DNA from 4 places in the Labrys methylaminiphilus subsp. lupini genome. Region 4 is predicted to be linked to each of the others. Evidence: riboswitches for the same ligand, from Rfam matches in the RefSeq annotation. Region 4 holds a riboswitch; each other region holds the start of a gene.

Region 1 (3,795 bases), 1.3 Mb from region 4:
GCCGCAATTTCCCACCACGACCATCGGTTCCTTCCCTCAGACCGACGCCGTGCGCAAAGCACGCGCTGACCACGCAAAGGGCTGGATCGACGACGCCGACTATCAGCGTTTTCTGCGACAGGAAACCACCCAGGCGATCACTTGGCAGGAAGAGATCGGCCTCGACGTTCTCGTGCATGGCGAATTCGAGCGCAACGACATGGTGCAGTATTTCGGCGAGCAACTGGCCGGCTATGCCTTTACCCAGCATGGCTGGGTCCAGAGCTACGGCTCGCGCTGCGTGCGCCCGCCGATCATCTATGGCGATGTCTCGCGTCCCCGGGCCATGACGGTGGAATGGGCACGCTTCGCACAATCCCTGACCAAGCGTCCTGTCAAGGGCATGCTGACCGGACCGGTCACCATGCTGCAATGGTCCTTCGTGCGGGACGACCTCGAGCGCGAGCAGGTCTGCCGGCAGATCGCCCTCGCCTTGCGCGACGAGGTCGGCGATCTGGAACGGGCCGGCATCCGCATCATCCAGATCGACGAGCCGGCCATTCGCGAAGGCCTGCCGCTCAGACACGCCGAAAAGGAGGCCTATCTGACCTGGGCGGTCGCCTGTTTCCGCCTCGCCGCCTCAGGCGTCGACGATGCCACGCAGATCCACACCCATATGTGCTACTCGGAGTTCAACGACATCATCCATGCCGTTGGAGGCCTGGATGCAGACGTGATCTCAATCGAGACTGCCCGGTCCAAAATGGAACTTCTCGATGCGTTCCGGGCCTATCGCTACCCCAACGAGATCGGGCCGGGCGTCTATGACATCCACTCTCCCCGCTGCCCCACCGTGGCGGAGATGCGCGACTTCCTTGCCAAGGCACGCGAGCGGATCGCCGGCGATCAGCTCTGGGTCAACCCCGATTGCGGCCTGAAAACCCGCAGCTGGGACGAGGTCCGCCCGGCCCTCGTCAACATGGTTGCCGCCGCCCGCAAACTTCGTGAAGAGACCGCTCCAGCGAGAGTGGCGGCGTCCGCGTGAAAAACCTGCCGGGGGACAAATTTCGTCCTCCGGCACGCCTTGTCCCCGTTGAAAAAAAGGGCATCATACACCATGTATTGACATAGAGACACCCAGGCATACTAGATGCTGTATCCACAGGTCCTCGGATTCGCTGTCCGAGGCTAAGAGGGAATCCGGTGAGCCCGAGAGCAAAGCGCGTTTGGTGAAAACGCACTTTTCCTCGAACTTTTTGTTCGACGCGTCTTTGCGATTTGAAGCGACGCTTTCAAAACACAAGACGCTCTAGGGCAAAGCCGGGGCTGCCCCCGCAACTGTAAGCGGAGAGCGGGCTGTCGCTGTGCCACTGGCCGGAAGGCGGGTTCAACCCGCCCTTCGCCGGGAAGGCAGACAGTTCGCAACGACCCGCGAGCCAGGAGACCTGCCTGTGGCTGGTTATCGTTTCCTCGGGCGGGGTGCCCCGACGGATCGCTTTGCTCGTGGCGCATATGCCTGCGCCGACGCGGAACGCGTTCCTTCGGCCCAAGCCTCCAACATTTTGGGGTTTGCCGAATGTCTTTCGATCTCGAAACTGCCACGACCACAAAGACGCCTTTTCCGGCTGCCGGCGCCGACAGGGCGAAGCCGGCCTCGGAACCGGGCTATCAGGTCATTCGCCGCAACGGCGCCGTCACGCCTTTCGATGCCTCCAAGATTTCGGTGGCCCTGACCAAGGCCTTTCTCGCCGTCGAGGGCAATTCGGCCGCTGCTTCGCGCCGGGTGCATGACATTGTCGCCGAACTCACGGCCCAGATCGTTGCCGGCCTGACCCGCCGTGCCGATGCGGGCCGAACCTTCCATATCGAGGACATCCAGGACCAGGTGGAACTCGCCTTGATGCGCGGCGAACACCACAAGGTGGCGCGTGCCTATGTGCTCTATCGCGAACAGCACGCCCAAGAGCGCGCCCTGGAACGAGCAATCGAGACAGAGGCACGGACCGCCATCGCCCCTGCCCTGCGGATGAAGACGGCGGAGGGCTCCTTGCTACCGCTCGACCACGCGCGCCTCACCGCCCTGGTGCGCGAAGCCTGCGCAGATCTTGCCGACACCGATGCAGAGACCGTGCTGAACGAGACGCAGCGCAATCTCTATGACGGCATCAGCCAGGACGAACTGGCGATCGCGCCGATCCTCGCCGCCCGCACCCTGATCGAGACCGAACCTAATTACGCCAAGGTCAGCGCCCGGCTGCTCAACGACAAGCTGCGCCGCGAGGCGCTCAGCTTCGTCGGAGGCCATCCCGACCAGGCGACGCAGGCCGAGATGGCGACTCGCTACGCCGAGTATTTCCATGACTATATCCGCGTCGGCATCGCCAACGAACTGCTCGACCCGGAGCTCGGCCGCTTCGACCTCGCCCGCCTTGCCGCTGCCCTCAAGCCCGAACGCGATCTCAAGTTCGACTATCTCGGCCTGCAGACACTTTATGACCGCTATTTCCTGCATGTGCGCGGCACGCGTTTTGAGCTGCCGCAGGCCTTTTTCATGCGCGTGGCCATGGGCCTGGCCTCGCGCGAGATCGACCGAGAGGCGCGGGCGATCGAATTCTATGATCTTCTGTCCTCCTTCGACTTCATGGCCTCGACGCCGACTTTGTTCAATTCGGGAACACTACGCGCCCAGCTCTCCTCTTGCTTCCTGACCACCGTGTCCGACGACCTCGAAGGCATCTTCAAGGCGGTGAAGGACAATGCGCTGCTCGCCAAATATTCCGGTGGCCTCGGCAATGACTGGAGCAATGTGCGTGGGCTCGGCGCCCATATCAAAGGCACCAATGGCGAAAGCCAGGGCGTGGTGCCCTTCCTCAAGGTCGCCAACGATACCGCAATCGCCGTCAATCAGGGCGGCAAGCGCAAGGGCGCGGTCTGCGCCTATCTGGAGACCTGGCATGTCGACATCGAGGAATTCCTCGATCTTCGCAAGAACACCGGTGACGAGCGCCGCCGCACCCATGACATGAACACCGCCAACTGGGTGCCGGATCTGTTCATGGAACGTGTGGAACAGGATGGCCCCTGGACCCTGTTCTCACCGGACGAAACGCCGGACCTGCACGATCTCTACGGTCCCGCCTTCAAGGTCGCCTATGAGGCGCATGAGGCACGCGCCGCGCGCGGCGAGCTCCGCGTCTTCAGGCAGATCCGGGCCATCGATCTCTGGCGCAAGATGCTGACCATGCTGTTCGAGACCGGGCATCCCTGGATCACCTTCAAGGACCCCTGCAACATCCGCTCGCCCCAGCGTCACGTCGGCGTGGTACATTCCTCGAACCTGTGCACCGAAATTACGCTGAACACCTCCCATGACGAGGTTGCCGTGTGCAATCTCGGCTCGGTCAACCTCGCTGCCCATGTCGACGCCGACGGCCTGATGTTCGACAAGCTCAAGGCGACGGTGACGACGGCGATGCGCATGCTCGACAACGTCATCGACATCAATTTCTACACCATTCCCGAGGCACGGCGTTCCAACCTCAAGCACCGGCCCGTCGGTCTCGGCATCATGGGCTTCCAGGATGCCCTGCAGGCCCTGCGCCTGCCCTATGCCTCCGAAGCCGCCGTGTGCTTTGCCGACGAGAGCATGGAAGCCGTGTCCTTCCATGCCATCTCGGCCTCAACAGACCTGGCGGCCGAGCGCGGTCGCTACCCCAGTTTCGATGGCTCGCTGTGGTCGCAGGGCGTCCTGCCGATCGACTCGGTCGGCCTGCTGGCCGAGACGCGCGACAACGCGGCCTTCGACACCGGCACGAC
Region 2 (3,795 bases), 250 kb from region 4:
GCCTTGCCCTCGCCGGCCGGATCCTGCTGGATCACGCCGGTGACCCAGCCCTGGTCGATGCCTTCGATGGCCTGCTTGGTCAGGTCCCAGCCGAAGACCTTGACGCCTTCGGTGCGCCCCTGGCTGGTCACGGCGGACACGGTGCCGAGAAGGGCCGGTTCGCCGGTGGCATAGAGCGTGGTCATGTCGGGATTGGCCGTCATCAGGTTCTCGGCCGCGCTCAGCGCCACGTCCTGCACGTTCTGGCCGTCGACGGTGTCGAGGAAGGTGACCTTGAGGCCGCTGGCCGTCACCGCCTTCTTGAAGCCATCCAGCCGCTGGTTCTGGATGTAGGAATTGAGAGCGCCGACCACGCCGATCTTGGCGGTGCCATCCAGCTTGGACTTGACGTAGTCGGCGTAGAACTTGCCGATGTCCTCGCCGGCCTTGAGATTATCCACGCCGACGAAGGAGACATTGTCGCCGTCGGGGATCTGGGCATCGATGGCGATGACGGGGATGCCGGCCTTCTTGGCGGAGGTGATGGCGGGCTTCACGCCGTTGACGTCGATGGCGATCAGGATGATGCCGTCGACCTTCTGGGTGATGTAGTTCTCGATCGCATCGTTCTGGGCGCTCGGAACATTGTTGGCGTTGAAGATGACGAGCTTGGCGCCGGCCGCCTTGGCGGCGGCCTCAGCGCCTTCGTTGATTTGGTTGAAGAACAGGGCCTGCTGGTTGATGGTGACCAGGGCGAAGGTGTCGGCCAAAGCGGACACCGATCCTAGGGACAGCGCCAGGGCTGCCGCTGCCGAGCAGCCGGCGAGATATTTTGAAAGCCGCATTTCAGTTCCCTTCATGGATGGCCCGTGCCGGGCTCATTCTCAGTTCTGACATCAGCATCATTCAAGAGACTTGAATTCATGTCAAGTTACTTGAATGGCGGTCTCGGGGATTCTTGAAACGCCGACGGCGTGAGGCGTTAGAAGGTGGCAGGCGTGTTGACCCAGAAGATGCTCGCGCGCTCCGTTCCGGTGTTGCGGTACCAATGAGGCAATTCCGACTTGAACACGAAGGTATCGCCGGCAGAGAGCTTGAAGGTACGCTCACCGACCATCAGCTCCACGGTTCCGGTCAGCACATAGCCGACTTCCTCGCCCTGGTGCTGGATCGGCCCGGCGCTCTCGCCGCCGGCCTCGATGTGGTGGATGTTGCATTGGAGGAGATGACCGGGCGAATAGGGGATCACCCGTTCCAGCGAGATGCCCTCGCCCCGGCGGAGCGGGTCCAGCGAGATCAGGGGGCGCGAGCCGGCGCGAAAGACGATACCCTCTTCGCTATCCGATTCCTCGAACATCCAGCCGATATTGGTGCCGAGGACCTCCACGAGGCGATGCAGCATGGGCAGGGAGGGGGAGGCCTTGCCGTTCTCGATCTTGGACAGCAGGCTTTCCGAACAGTCCGCGGCCGTCGCCAGGGCCTTCAGCGTCAGCCCCCTTGTCTGCCGGGCCAGGCGAAGGCGGGTGCCGAGCCGCACGGGATTGGCCTGTTCCAGGGGATCGGGGTGATCGCCGGCGCGTCGTTTGAGGTCGATCTTGTTCATTGCGCGATTGCCAGGATGCTTCATTGCCCGAAAGCCTAGCCGACGATTCTAGGCCACAAGCCTGCACCCTGTCCACTTCGCCGCCGGCCGCTCGGCATCAGCGTCCCAAACGGCTGGGCAGCCGGCACCTCCCATGCTACATCCGCAAGACCTTCGGTGCCCGCTTGCGGGAGAATCGGGAACGCGGTTTGAAGCCGCGACGTGCCCAACGCTGTAAGGGGGACTATCCGGGCAGGTTTCAGGCCACTCGCTCTGCGGGGAAGGCGTCCGGATGGGTGGATCCCAAGTCAGAAGACCGGCCGGAGGCGATAGATCGGCGCGCGTGGACGGCGCGGCGATTGCCATCGCAAGGGGAATGACGATGGACCCATCCACGGGAGCGCTTGCGCCCTCCGGGCCGTTTTCACCGGCCGAACGCGACGCCGTCTATCGCGCCATCTTCACCAGGCGGGACGTCCGCAGCCAATTCAGTCCGCAACCCGTTCCGGACGATGTCCTCGCGCGCATCCTCGTGGCCGGGCATCATGCGCCGTCGGTCGGCTTCATGCAGCCCTGGAGTTTCCTGGTGCTGCGGTGCCCTGAGGCCCGGGGCAAGGTGCAGGCCCTCTTCGAGGAGGCCAATGCGGAAGCGTTGGCGATGTTTCCGCCGCAGAAGCAGGCGCAATACCGCTCGCTGAAGCTTGCCGGCATCCTCGATTCCCCGGTCAATCTGTGCATCACCTGCGATCCAGACCGCGCCGGCCCCGTGGTGCTCGGCCGCACCCATGACATGGCCATGGACCGCTACTCCACCGTCTGCGCGGTGCAGAACATCTGGCTGGCGGCACGGGCCGAGGGCGTTGGGGTCGGTTGGGTCAGCATCGTCGATCCCGTGCGCCTGCGTGCGGCACTGGGCATTCCCGAGCGCGTAATTCCGGTCGCCTATCTGTGCCTTGGTTATGTGCACGAAGCCTATGCCCGGCCGGAGCTGGAAGTGAAGGGCTGGCGCCAGCGCCTGCCGCCGGAGGCCGTGCTGAGCTTCGACGCCTGGGACGGCCAGCGGCCCGACCATCCCTTGCTCGCCGCCATGCGGACGGCTATGGGGGATGCTGGTTGACAGAGCAAAGCGCAAAGACGCTTTGGGGTGGCCGGCGCAGATGCGCGCCGTCTCGATCGGGTGGCACGGCCGATGGATTTCCTGCGTAAGAATGCGATCTGGATTATCGCACTGCTGATTACCAGCCTGGTCTTGCTGGAGGGGCCGAGGGCGATCCTGATCGGGGCATTCGTGGCCGCCCTCGTCGGTCTGTTCTGGCTGTTGCGCGGCAAGGCCCGCAAGCCGGCGGCGGGCCGCCGCCTCGAGACCGTGCCGAAAGTTGTCCCCCTTCCGCTCGACCGGGGTTCCGACACGGTTCGGCCGCAGGCGCTCGAGCGCGCCTCTCTCAAGACCATCGATGATCCGAGGCTCGCGGCCGTCGTCCTGATGATACAGCTTGTCCGCACCAATGGCTTGCTGACCCGGGCCGAGCGGGACACGATCCTCGCTCTTATGGCCGATCCACTCGGGATCGGCGATCGCGAGCATGTGTATGAGCAGGCCTTGCAATTGACGGATCGCGGCCGGGTGTTCACGCCGGTCGCCGAGGAATTGGCGCCCCTTCTGCGGGCGCGCCTGTCCCTGCCGGAGCGCCAACAGCTTATCGATATGCTGGGCGAGGTCGCCAATGCCTATGGCGAGGCCAGCGATTTGCAGCGCGAGGCGATCGTTCGCCTGAAGAGACGCCTGCTTGCGCCGGATGCCGCGGCCGGGCGCCCGCTCAATTGAAATAGAAGGCGTAGCTCGCGACGTCGCCGCCGAAGATACTGGTCGCCTGGCCCCAGGCCTCTGCATCCATCACCTTGCCATTGTCGAGGAAAGGCAAGGCGCCTGGGCCGGTGATCCACAGCACCAGGTCGAAATTGCCGGGCTGCTCGAAGACCCTGGCGAGATTGACGCCCTTGGTGAAACGCCAATGCGGCATCAGCAACTTGCCGTCCAGCACCTGCTCGACCTGGCCGAGCAGCGCAAGCCATGAGTCGATACGCTCCTGCGTTACGTCGAGGGAGGGCAGGACGCCGCTCTTCTGCCGCGGGCCCGGCAGCCATTCGTGATCGTCGTCGGTCTCCTTGCCGATCAGCGCCCAGGTCTCACGGTTGAGCCGGATTACCGTCTTGATATGGTCGCGCACCTCCAG
Region 3 (3,795 bases), 1.5 Mb from region 4:
GAGCGCTTCGAGGGCCTTGCGTTCCAGCAATTTCAGGCGTCGCCTTTCCGGTTCCGGCGCACTCTGCGTGCGTCCGAAGCCGTGCTCGCCCTCGAAGAAGCCGAAGCCGTCATGGATCTCCGGGCCAGGTTGCGGCCCTTCGCCGCGCTTCTTGGCCCAGGGATTGACGCCCATCGTCCAGGTCGGGCGATGGCCTGTGGCGGCATCGCGCTGATAGGCGCTCACCGAGTCGTCCGGCAGGCCTGCGAAATAATTGTAGGTCTTGTTGTATTCGCGAACGTGCCCCAGGCAGAAATGCCAGAACTGGCCTTCGCGGTTGCGCCCCTTGGGCGCGCGAAATTCACCGGCGTTTCGGCAGCCGGCATGTTCGCATAGCTGTACGCTCGCCGGCTGGACCTCTTCGGCCCTTGGGCGCACCCGGATGCGATCAAACAAGGGCGAGTCCAGATCCATAATGACACACTATGCGAGGGTGAACACAAATGGGCAAGCATGAGCTTGGACGCAAGAGCGTTTTGTAATTTGAGTGAAGCATGTCAAATCGCAAGGACGCTCCAGCCGATCCAAAGGACTGGCTTGGAACCAAACAGTGAGAGCAAACAAGCGTTCATACCTGAACGCGCTTTGCTCTGGGGTTAATTGAGGCGGAATGCCGCTGCAGATTTTGAAATATGGGGTCTGCTGACCCGAAAAAGAAAGAGGCCGCCGAATGGCGGCCCAAGTCTTAGGGAGGAAACGCCCAAGGAGGGCAGTGGGGGAGCGCAAACGCGCATCCACCACGTCCGTAAAGTGATCCTGATGCGTTCATTTCGCAAGTGCGAAATGAAAGAAATTTTGAAAACCGGCCCAAAACCGGGCCGGTGTTGTAAAAATGCGACGTTTGACGCGGTCGGTTGGCCTTTTTCAGCGGCTGGCGGAGGTTTGCAGCAGCTTCTGTGCTGCAACGCCGAAGGCGATCCCGAGCGTTGCCCATAGCACGGCATGGATGCCGAGCGAGGCAACGCGGAACTTCCATAGCACCGTGGCCGAGAAATCCGCCGGGATGTCGTTGACGGCCGGCAGAATCTGCATGGCGACCACCATCACCACCAGATAGGCGGCAGCCCCCACCAGGTTGGCGTTCCAGCGGCCGAGGCTGGCGGCGAGCCGGTTCGCCGTGCCCAGGGCGGCCGCCATCGTCACCAGGGAGAGCAGGATCATGCCGAAATAGAAGGCGGTCCGCAGGCCGATCGTGTCGGGATTGCCAACGGCCGGCGGGTTACTCGGATATTTGATCTCCGCCACCAGCTTGATTGCAGCGAAGCCGGCGATGGCGATCAGGCCTGCTGTCGCGCGCGGGCTGAGCGTGCCGATCCGTCCCTGCGCGAAGGCGAAGACCAAAGCGAAGATGCCGCCGAGGGCTGCGCCATAGACGACCATGCCGGTCATGAGGCCGTAGCTGGACTGCACCGGCCGGCTGACCGGGTCTTCCTCATGTTCATGTGCTGCGGCCGACTGGGAGGTTGCCGGCGTTGCGGATGGCGCCGGCGCGGCGGCGACCGCGTGGCTTTCCTCATAGGCGATAGCGGCATCGACCTGTGGTTCACCGAAGACCCAGGCGAAGCCAGACGCCAACAGTCCGGCCAGGATGCCTATCAGCATCCCCCGGATCAAAAGCGATCTAACCATGTCGTTTGCCTATGCGCCCTAGTGGCAGGGGAAGCCGAGCAGATGGCGAGCGTCGTGCACGAATTCGTGGATGTAGACGCCGGGAATCAGCGAGGTCGCGCCTTGCTCGGCGCCGACGAAATAAATGGCGAGTACGGCCAGGAGCACGGTAAAGAGCGCCCAGGGCAAGATCTCGCGGACCGGGATGGCGATCGGCTGCTGGGCGACGGGTGCCAGAGTTGCGGTGGTCATGAAAAGCTCCTTGGGATTACGCGTCCCGCTACGAGTCATGCTGCCTTGGAAGAGGTCTGACTTCCGGACAGCGCCCAAGCGCCGCCGTTCACAGTGGCGCGACCGTGCCGGATTCACACCGGCTTCCCACCCTTGGCAAAGCCCTTCCATAAGAGCCCAAGTCACGAACATGTCAATATTCCGGAAGCGACTTAGAGCATAAGTTGCGCGACTTTTTGGACGATACCATGCGTTGAAACAAAAACTTAGGGAGCATGATCCGATTGGTTCGGTCGAATCATGCACTCTAAGTCTTGGGAACTGCCGTCATGACACCACGCCTGATCCTGCTATGCCATGGGGCTACGCCTGCGGTGCGCGCAGCGGGTTTTCCCCTCGATGAGGCGCTCGATGCAAGAGGGCTGGCTGCGGCGCGGAAGCTGGAAGGGCATTTCGGCAGGCCGGCCCGCATCCTGAGCAGCCCGGCGCTCAGGGCTCGCCAGACCGCGCAGGCCCTCGGCCATGATCCTGAGGTCGATGAAGCCCTGCGCGAATGCGATCATGGCCGCTGGGCAGGGCTTGCCCTGGACGCGGTAGCGGCCGCCGAACCCGAGGCGCTCCGGGCATGGCTGACCGATCCGGATGCCTGCCCGCATGGCGGAGAGAGTGTTGCAACCCTGATTGCGCGGGTCGGCGCCTGGCTCGATGGCAGGCGGTTCGAGGGGTATACGCTCGCCGTTACCCACGCTTCGGTGTTGCGCGCCGCGGTCGTTCGCGCCCTCGGGGCCGAGGCTCGTTCCTTCTGGCGTATCGATGCCGCCCCGTTGGCGACAGCCGATCTCAGGCCATCCGGCCGGGGCTGGTCGCTGCGGTTGGGGGCATAGAGGCGTTGAGCAGGGCTCTCCAACGGAGTTCCTCTCTTTTTTCGTCATTGGCATGTCGCCGGGCCTTTTGTAGACACGCGTCTGACGGATTGGTCGTCCAAACAGGATTGATGTCATGCGCGTTGCAATGATCGGTACGGGTTATGTCGGCCTGGTGACGGGGGCCTGCCTCGCCGATTTCGGCCATGTCGTCACCTGCGTCGACAAGGATCCGGCCAAGATCGAGGGCCTGCTGGCCGGCCGCATGCCGATCTACGAGCCGGGCCTCGAGGATCTGGTGGCCCGCAATGTGCGTGAGAAGCGCCTGTCCTTCACCACCGAGCTTGCGCCCGCCGTCCGCGATGCCGCCGTGGTGTTCCTGGCCGTCGGCACACCCTCGCGCCGCGGCGACGGGCATGCGGATCTATCCTATGTCTATGGCGCGGTGCGGGAGATCGCGGCGGCGGTCGAAGGCTTCACCGTGGTGGTTACCAAGTCGACCGTACCGGTCGGCACCGGCGACGAAGTCGAGAGGCTGATACGCGAAGTCCGTCAGGATGCCGATGTCAGCGTGGTGTCGAACCCTGAATTCCTGCGCGAGGGCGCGGCGATCGAGGATTTCAAGCGTCCGGACCGCATCGTAGTCGGCACGGAGGAAGAGCGGGCCAAGGAGGCGATGGCCGAGGTCTATCGCCCGCTCCATCTCAACCAGGGGCCGTTGCTGTTCACGGATCGACGCACCTCCGAACTGATCAAATATGCCGCCAACGCCTTCCTGGCGACCAAGGTCACCTTCATCAACGAAATCGCCGATCTGTGCGAGAAGGCCGGCGCCAATGTGCAGGAAGTGGCGCGCGGCATCGGCCTCGACAACCGCATCGGCTCCAAATTCCTGCATGCGGGTCCGGGGTTCGGTGGCTCGTGCTTTCCCAAGGATACGCTGGCGCTGCTGCGCACCGGCCAGGAACATGGCGTGCCCTTGCGCATCGTCGAAGCGGTGGTCGGCGTCAACGATGCCCGCAAGGCGGCGATGGCACGCCGCGTCATCGCGGCC
Region 4 (3,795 bases):
CGTCCATCGGGCCTGTCGTCACCGGGAATCAAGGCGAGCGCAATGCCATTGTTGCGTGCCGTCGCGGCCAGTTCCTCCGCGCCATAGCGCCAATAATCGAGTCCGCCGAGCAGGCGCACCACGATCACCCTGGCATGGCGAGCAGTCTTCTCGATATAGAGGTCAACAGACATCGGATGGCGCAGCTTCTGCAACGGCGCCAGGCGCAAATCGTCAAGGCCGGAAGCGGCCGCCAGAGCGAGGTCGCTATCGGTCAGCGAGGCGAACACGATCGCGCCGGGTGCCTGACCCAGATCGATGGCGGCCTCGCTGGCGTCGAGCGAACGCGTATCGGCCGGCAGCAGATGCATCAGCCCTCCAGCGTCTTGCGGATGCCGGCCTGGTCGATACCCTTCTCGCCGATGATGACGAGGCGGCTCGAACGGGTTTCCTCCGGCGCCCAGGCGCGGTCGAAATGCTGCGAGAAACGGGCGCCGACGCCCTGGACCAAGAGGCGCATCGGCTTGCCGTCGACAGCGACGAAGCCCTTGATGCGCAGGATATCATGTTCCTCGGCCGCCGCCTTCAGCTTGTCCACCAGGGCATCGGCATCGAGAATGGCGGGCAGGTCGACGATGAAGGTATCGAAGTCGTCGTGGTCGTGCTCGGCCTCGTGGTCGTGGTGGGAGGGACGCGCCTCCAGATCGTTCTCGGCCGCGGCCCCGAGGCCGAGCAGCACGGCGGCATCGATGCGGCCCTCGGAGGTGCGCACCACCTTGACGGCGCGCGGCACCGTCTTCTCGATGTCCTTCTCCACGCTGTCGGCTTCGCCGGCGGAAAGGAGATCGGCCTTGTTGAGCACGACGAGGTCGGCGCAGAGGAGCTGGTCCTCATAGACCTCCTCGAGCGGATTGTCGTGGTCGAGGGAGGCGTCGCCCTCGGCCTGGCGCTTGAGCTCTTCCGGATCATCGGCAAAGCGTCCGGCCGCAACCGCGGCGCCGTCGACCACGGCGATGACGCCGTCGACGGTGACACGCGAACGGATCGCCGGCCAGTTGAAGGCCTTGACCAGCGGCTTGGGCAGAGCGAGGCCAGAGGTCTCGATCACGATATGCTCGGGCGGGTTGGGGCGCGACAGCAACATTTCCAGCGCCGGCACGAAATCATCCGCCACGGTGCAGCAGATGCAGCCATTGGCGAGTTCGACGATGGCGTCTTCCGGGCAGCTCTCGATGCCGCAGGACTTCAGGATATCGCCGTCGACGCCGACATCGCCGAACTCGTTGACGATCAGCGCCAGCCTGCGGCCATTGGCGGTGGCCAGCAGATTGCGGATCAGCGTTGTCTTGCCGGCTCCGAGAAAGCCGGTGACGATGGTGCAGGGAACTTTGGTGTGCGCGTTCATTCGGCGGCGTCCTTGAGTGTTGGCATGGGTGGGATGCGCGCGATCATGCTGCGCTTGAAGACTTCAGGACGGCCGCGCCAGGGCATCAGGCCGTCGGTGGAATGGGCCAGCAGGCTGACGCCGGTGAGGACGTCGGGGCCGCTCTCGGCACTGAGATCACCGAAGACATAGGTCCAGGTACCTTCGGCCGTGAGCGCCACCGTGCAGGAACGCTTGCAATTGCCCAGACATTCGACCGGCTGCAACTCGACGCCTTCAGGCAGCATGCCGGCGAGCGCATCGCGCAGCCGTGCCCCCTGGCGCGGCGCGTCGGGATCGTCGCCCTCGCGCCTGCAGGTCACGCAGACGAGCAGCCGAACTGGAAGAGGTGTTTGTGGCATCGGCCCTGTTCATCGCCGCCGAAGCGGATGGAGGGCGCGGGACCGACGGCGAGGCCGACGATCGTCCGGGAAAACGGAACCGGCCTCCGAGGCGCCCCGCCCGGACCGGTGACAAGGTTGCGAACGGCAGGTCTCCTGGCTCGCAGCTCATCGCCCCCCGCCGCCTTCCCGGTTACCCAGTGGCCTCGAGGCGGGGCGCTCGCCGCTTACAGTTGCGGGGGCAGCCGCGGCTTTGGCATCCAAGGCAGCCATCGACTGGCCGCTCTTCATCCGCACCGCATTCCCTCTTCTCTCATAACGAGAGACCGATCGTGGCTGACATAAGGGGTGTGCGGACGGGCTTGTCAATGTTCCCGCTTCCAAAGCACGCGCAAAATCCGGCATAAAGGGCGGCGACGTCGCCACACCGACGAGGTTGCCATGCCCGAAGAGAAGCTGCCGCCGATACCGTCATCCGAGCCGCAGAAGATCGACGTCATCTTCCGTGGCGGTTCGGTGACGGCCATCGGCGTCGTGCTCGCCTTCTCGCTGGGCTTTCTCAACAACTGGGCATCGCAGCCAGGAACCTGGATCCCGGAAGACCTGGCCGCCGTCTTTCTCATCGGGGGCGGCATCATCTTCCAAGTCTGGGCGCTGGCCGGCATGCTCTCGGTCAAATCACTGGAGGCGCCAGTCTATCGCCGCATCGTGCGCACCTTCATGATCGGCCTCATCCTCGTCTCGGTCGGCGTCCTCGTCGCCATCGCCGGCGACGCGCTCGGCTATAGCCGGATCTGGTTCAAGCAATAGGCCGGGGGCCCCTTCGCAACTGGCGGCCACATTTCTCGACCGTTTCCAGACTGCACAAACTCTCACGTCTGCGTTACCCGTCACCCCGCCGCCATGATTGCCGCCACAATTCTGCCTTCCCGCAATCGCCCACCAGAAGGCCGACGCCGATGGGCCCGGCACTTCTGCCCGGCATCAGCCGCTGGAAGGCCTGCCCATGGTTGCCATCACCGTCAATTCGACCGTCCACCGGCTCGACATCGAGCCCGAGACCCCTCTGCTCTGGGTCCTGCGCGATGAACTCGGCCTCACCGGCACCAAGTTCGGCTGCGGCATCGCCCAATGCGGCGCTTGCACCGTCCATGTGAACGGCGCCGCCATCCGTTCCTGCCAGACCCAGATCGGTGACGTCGACGGCGCCACCATCACCACGATCGAAGGCCTGTCGGCGGACGGCAAGCATCCGGTCCAGCAGGCCTGGCTCGCCGAGGACGTGCCGCAATGCGGCTATTGCCAGTCGGGCCAGATCATGGCCGCCGTCGCCTTCCTGAAGGATACGCCCACCCCCACCGACGCGGATATCGACAACGGCATCACCAATATCTGCCGTTGCGGCACCTATCCGCGCATTCGCGCCGCCATCCATCGCGCCGCCGAACTGATGAAGGGATGAGGCCATGAACGCGATCGACCGCACGTCCACCGCGCTGAGCCGGCGCAGCTTTCTCGCCATCGGCTTCTCTGCCGCCGGCGGCCTGATGATCGGCGGGTTCATCCCCGCTGCATCACAGGCCCTTGATATCGCCGACCAACCCTGGGGCGGTGCTTCCACCGACGGCGAGATCAATGCCTGGATCCTGATCGAGCCCGACGACACCGTGATCATCCGCGTGGCGCAATCGGAAATGGGCGAAGGCATCTTCACGGCCCTGCCGATGATCGTCGCCGAGGAACTCGGTTGCGACTGGGCCAAGGTGAAGCCCGAATACGCCTCGGCCAACCGGAATTTGCGCGAGAACACCGTCTACAAGCGCATGGGTACCGGCGGTTCGGGCGCCGTGCGCCGCTCGCGCGAATTCCTGCAGGCAGCCGGCGCCAATGCCCGCGAAAGGCTGGTGCAGGCTGCTGCCTCGCGCTGGCAGGTGGCGGCCGAAAGCTGCAGCGTCGATGCCGGCAAGGTGCTGCATCAGGCCAGCAATCGCAGCCTGCGCTTTGGCGAGCTGGCCGGCGAGGCTGCCAAGGTCACGCTGACGAGGGAGCCGG

The links. Region 4 has a riboswitch for cobalamin ahead of ACN6KF_RS17240 (DUF1636 family protein). Riboswitches for the same ligand answer to the same signal wherever they lie in the genome.
Region 1: it holds a riboswitch for cobalamin, as region 4 does, so the genes downstream of both, ACN6KF_RS11175 (ribonucleoside-diphosphate reductase subunit alpha) here and ACN6KF_RS17240 (DUF1636 family protein) in region 4, are expected to answer to the same signal.
Region 2: it holds a riboswitch for cobalamin, as region 4 does, so the genes downstream of both, bluB (5,6-dimethylbenzimidazole synthase) here and ACN6KF_RS17240 (DUF1636 family protein) in region 4, are expected to answer to the same signal.
Region 3: it holds a riboswitch for cobalamin, as region 4 does, so the genes downstream of both, ACN6KF_RS23990 (CbtB domain-containing protein) here and ACN6KF_RS17240 (DUF1636 family protein) in region 4, are expected to answer to the same signal.

What each region holds. Positions count from the first base shown of each region.
Region 1 covers NZ_JBMDIH010000001.1:2,363,598-2,367,392, forward strand. The annotation lists gene metE (5-methyltetrahydropteroyltriglutamate--homocysteine S-methyltransferase) at 1-1,024, shown strand, start outside; cobalamin riboswitch at 1,126-1,446, shown strand; gene ACN6KF_RS11175 (ribonucleoside-diphosphate reductase subunit alpha) at 1,556-3,795, shown strand, end outside.
Region 2 covers NZ_JBMDIH010000001.1:3,399,302-3,403,096, reverse strand. The annotation lists gene ACN6KF_RS16060 (ABC transporter substrate-binding protein) at 1-824, opposite strand, end outside; gene ACN6KF_RS16055 (cupin domain-containing protein) at 962-1,582, opposite strand; cobalamin riboswitch at 1,720-1,900, shown strand; gene bluB (5,6-dimethylbenzimidazole synthase) at 1,944-2,678, shown strand; gene ACN6KF_RS16045 (TerB family tellurite resistance protein) at 2,706-3,386, shown strand; gene ACN6KF_RS16040 (hypothetical protein) at 3,379-3,795, opposite strand, start outside.
Region 3 covers NZ_JBMDIH010000001.1:5,106,554-5,110,348, forward strand. The annotation lists gene ACN6KF_RS23980 (J domain-containing protein) at 1-435, opposite strand, end outside; gene ACN6KF_RS23985 (CbtA family protein) at 904-1,668, opposite strand; gene ACN6KF_RS23990 (CbtB domain-containing protein) at 1,687-1,899, opposite strand; cobalamin riboswitch at 1,930-2,075, opposite strand; gene ACN6KF_RS23995 (histidine phosphatase family protein) at 2,208-2,762, shown strand; gene ACN6KF_RS24000 (UDP-glucose dehydrogenase family protein) at 2,878-3,795, shown strand, end outside.
Region 4 covers NZ_JBMDIH010000001.1:3,645,141-3,648,935, forward strand. The annotation lists gene cobN (cobaltochelatase subunit CobN) at 1-350, opposite strand, end outside; gene cobW (cobalamin biosynthesis protein CobW) at 350-1,384, opposite strand; gene ACN6KF_RS17240 (DUF1636 family protein) at 1,381-1,764, opposite strand; cobalamin riboswitch at 1,873-2,089, opposite strand; gene ACN6KF_RS17245 (hypothetical protein) at 2,185-2,553, shown strand; gene ACN6KF_RS17250 ((2Fe-2S)-binding protein) at 2,750-3,205, shown strand; gene ACN6KF_RS17255 (xanthine dehydrogenase family protein molybdopterin-binding subunit) at 3,210-3,795, shown strand, end outside.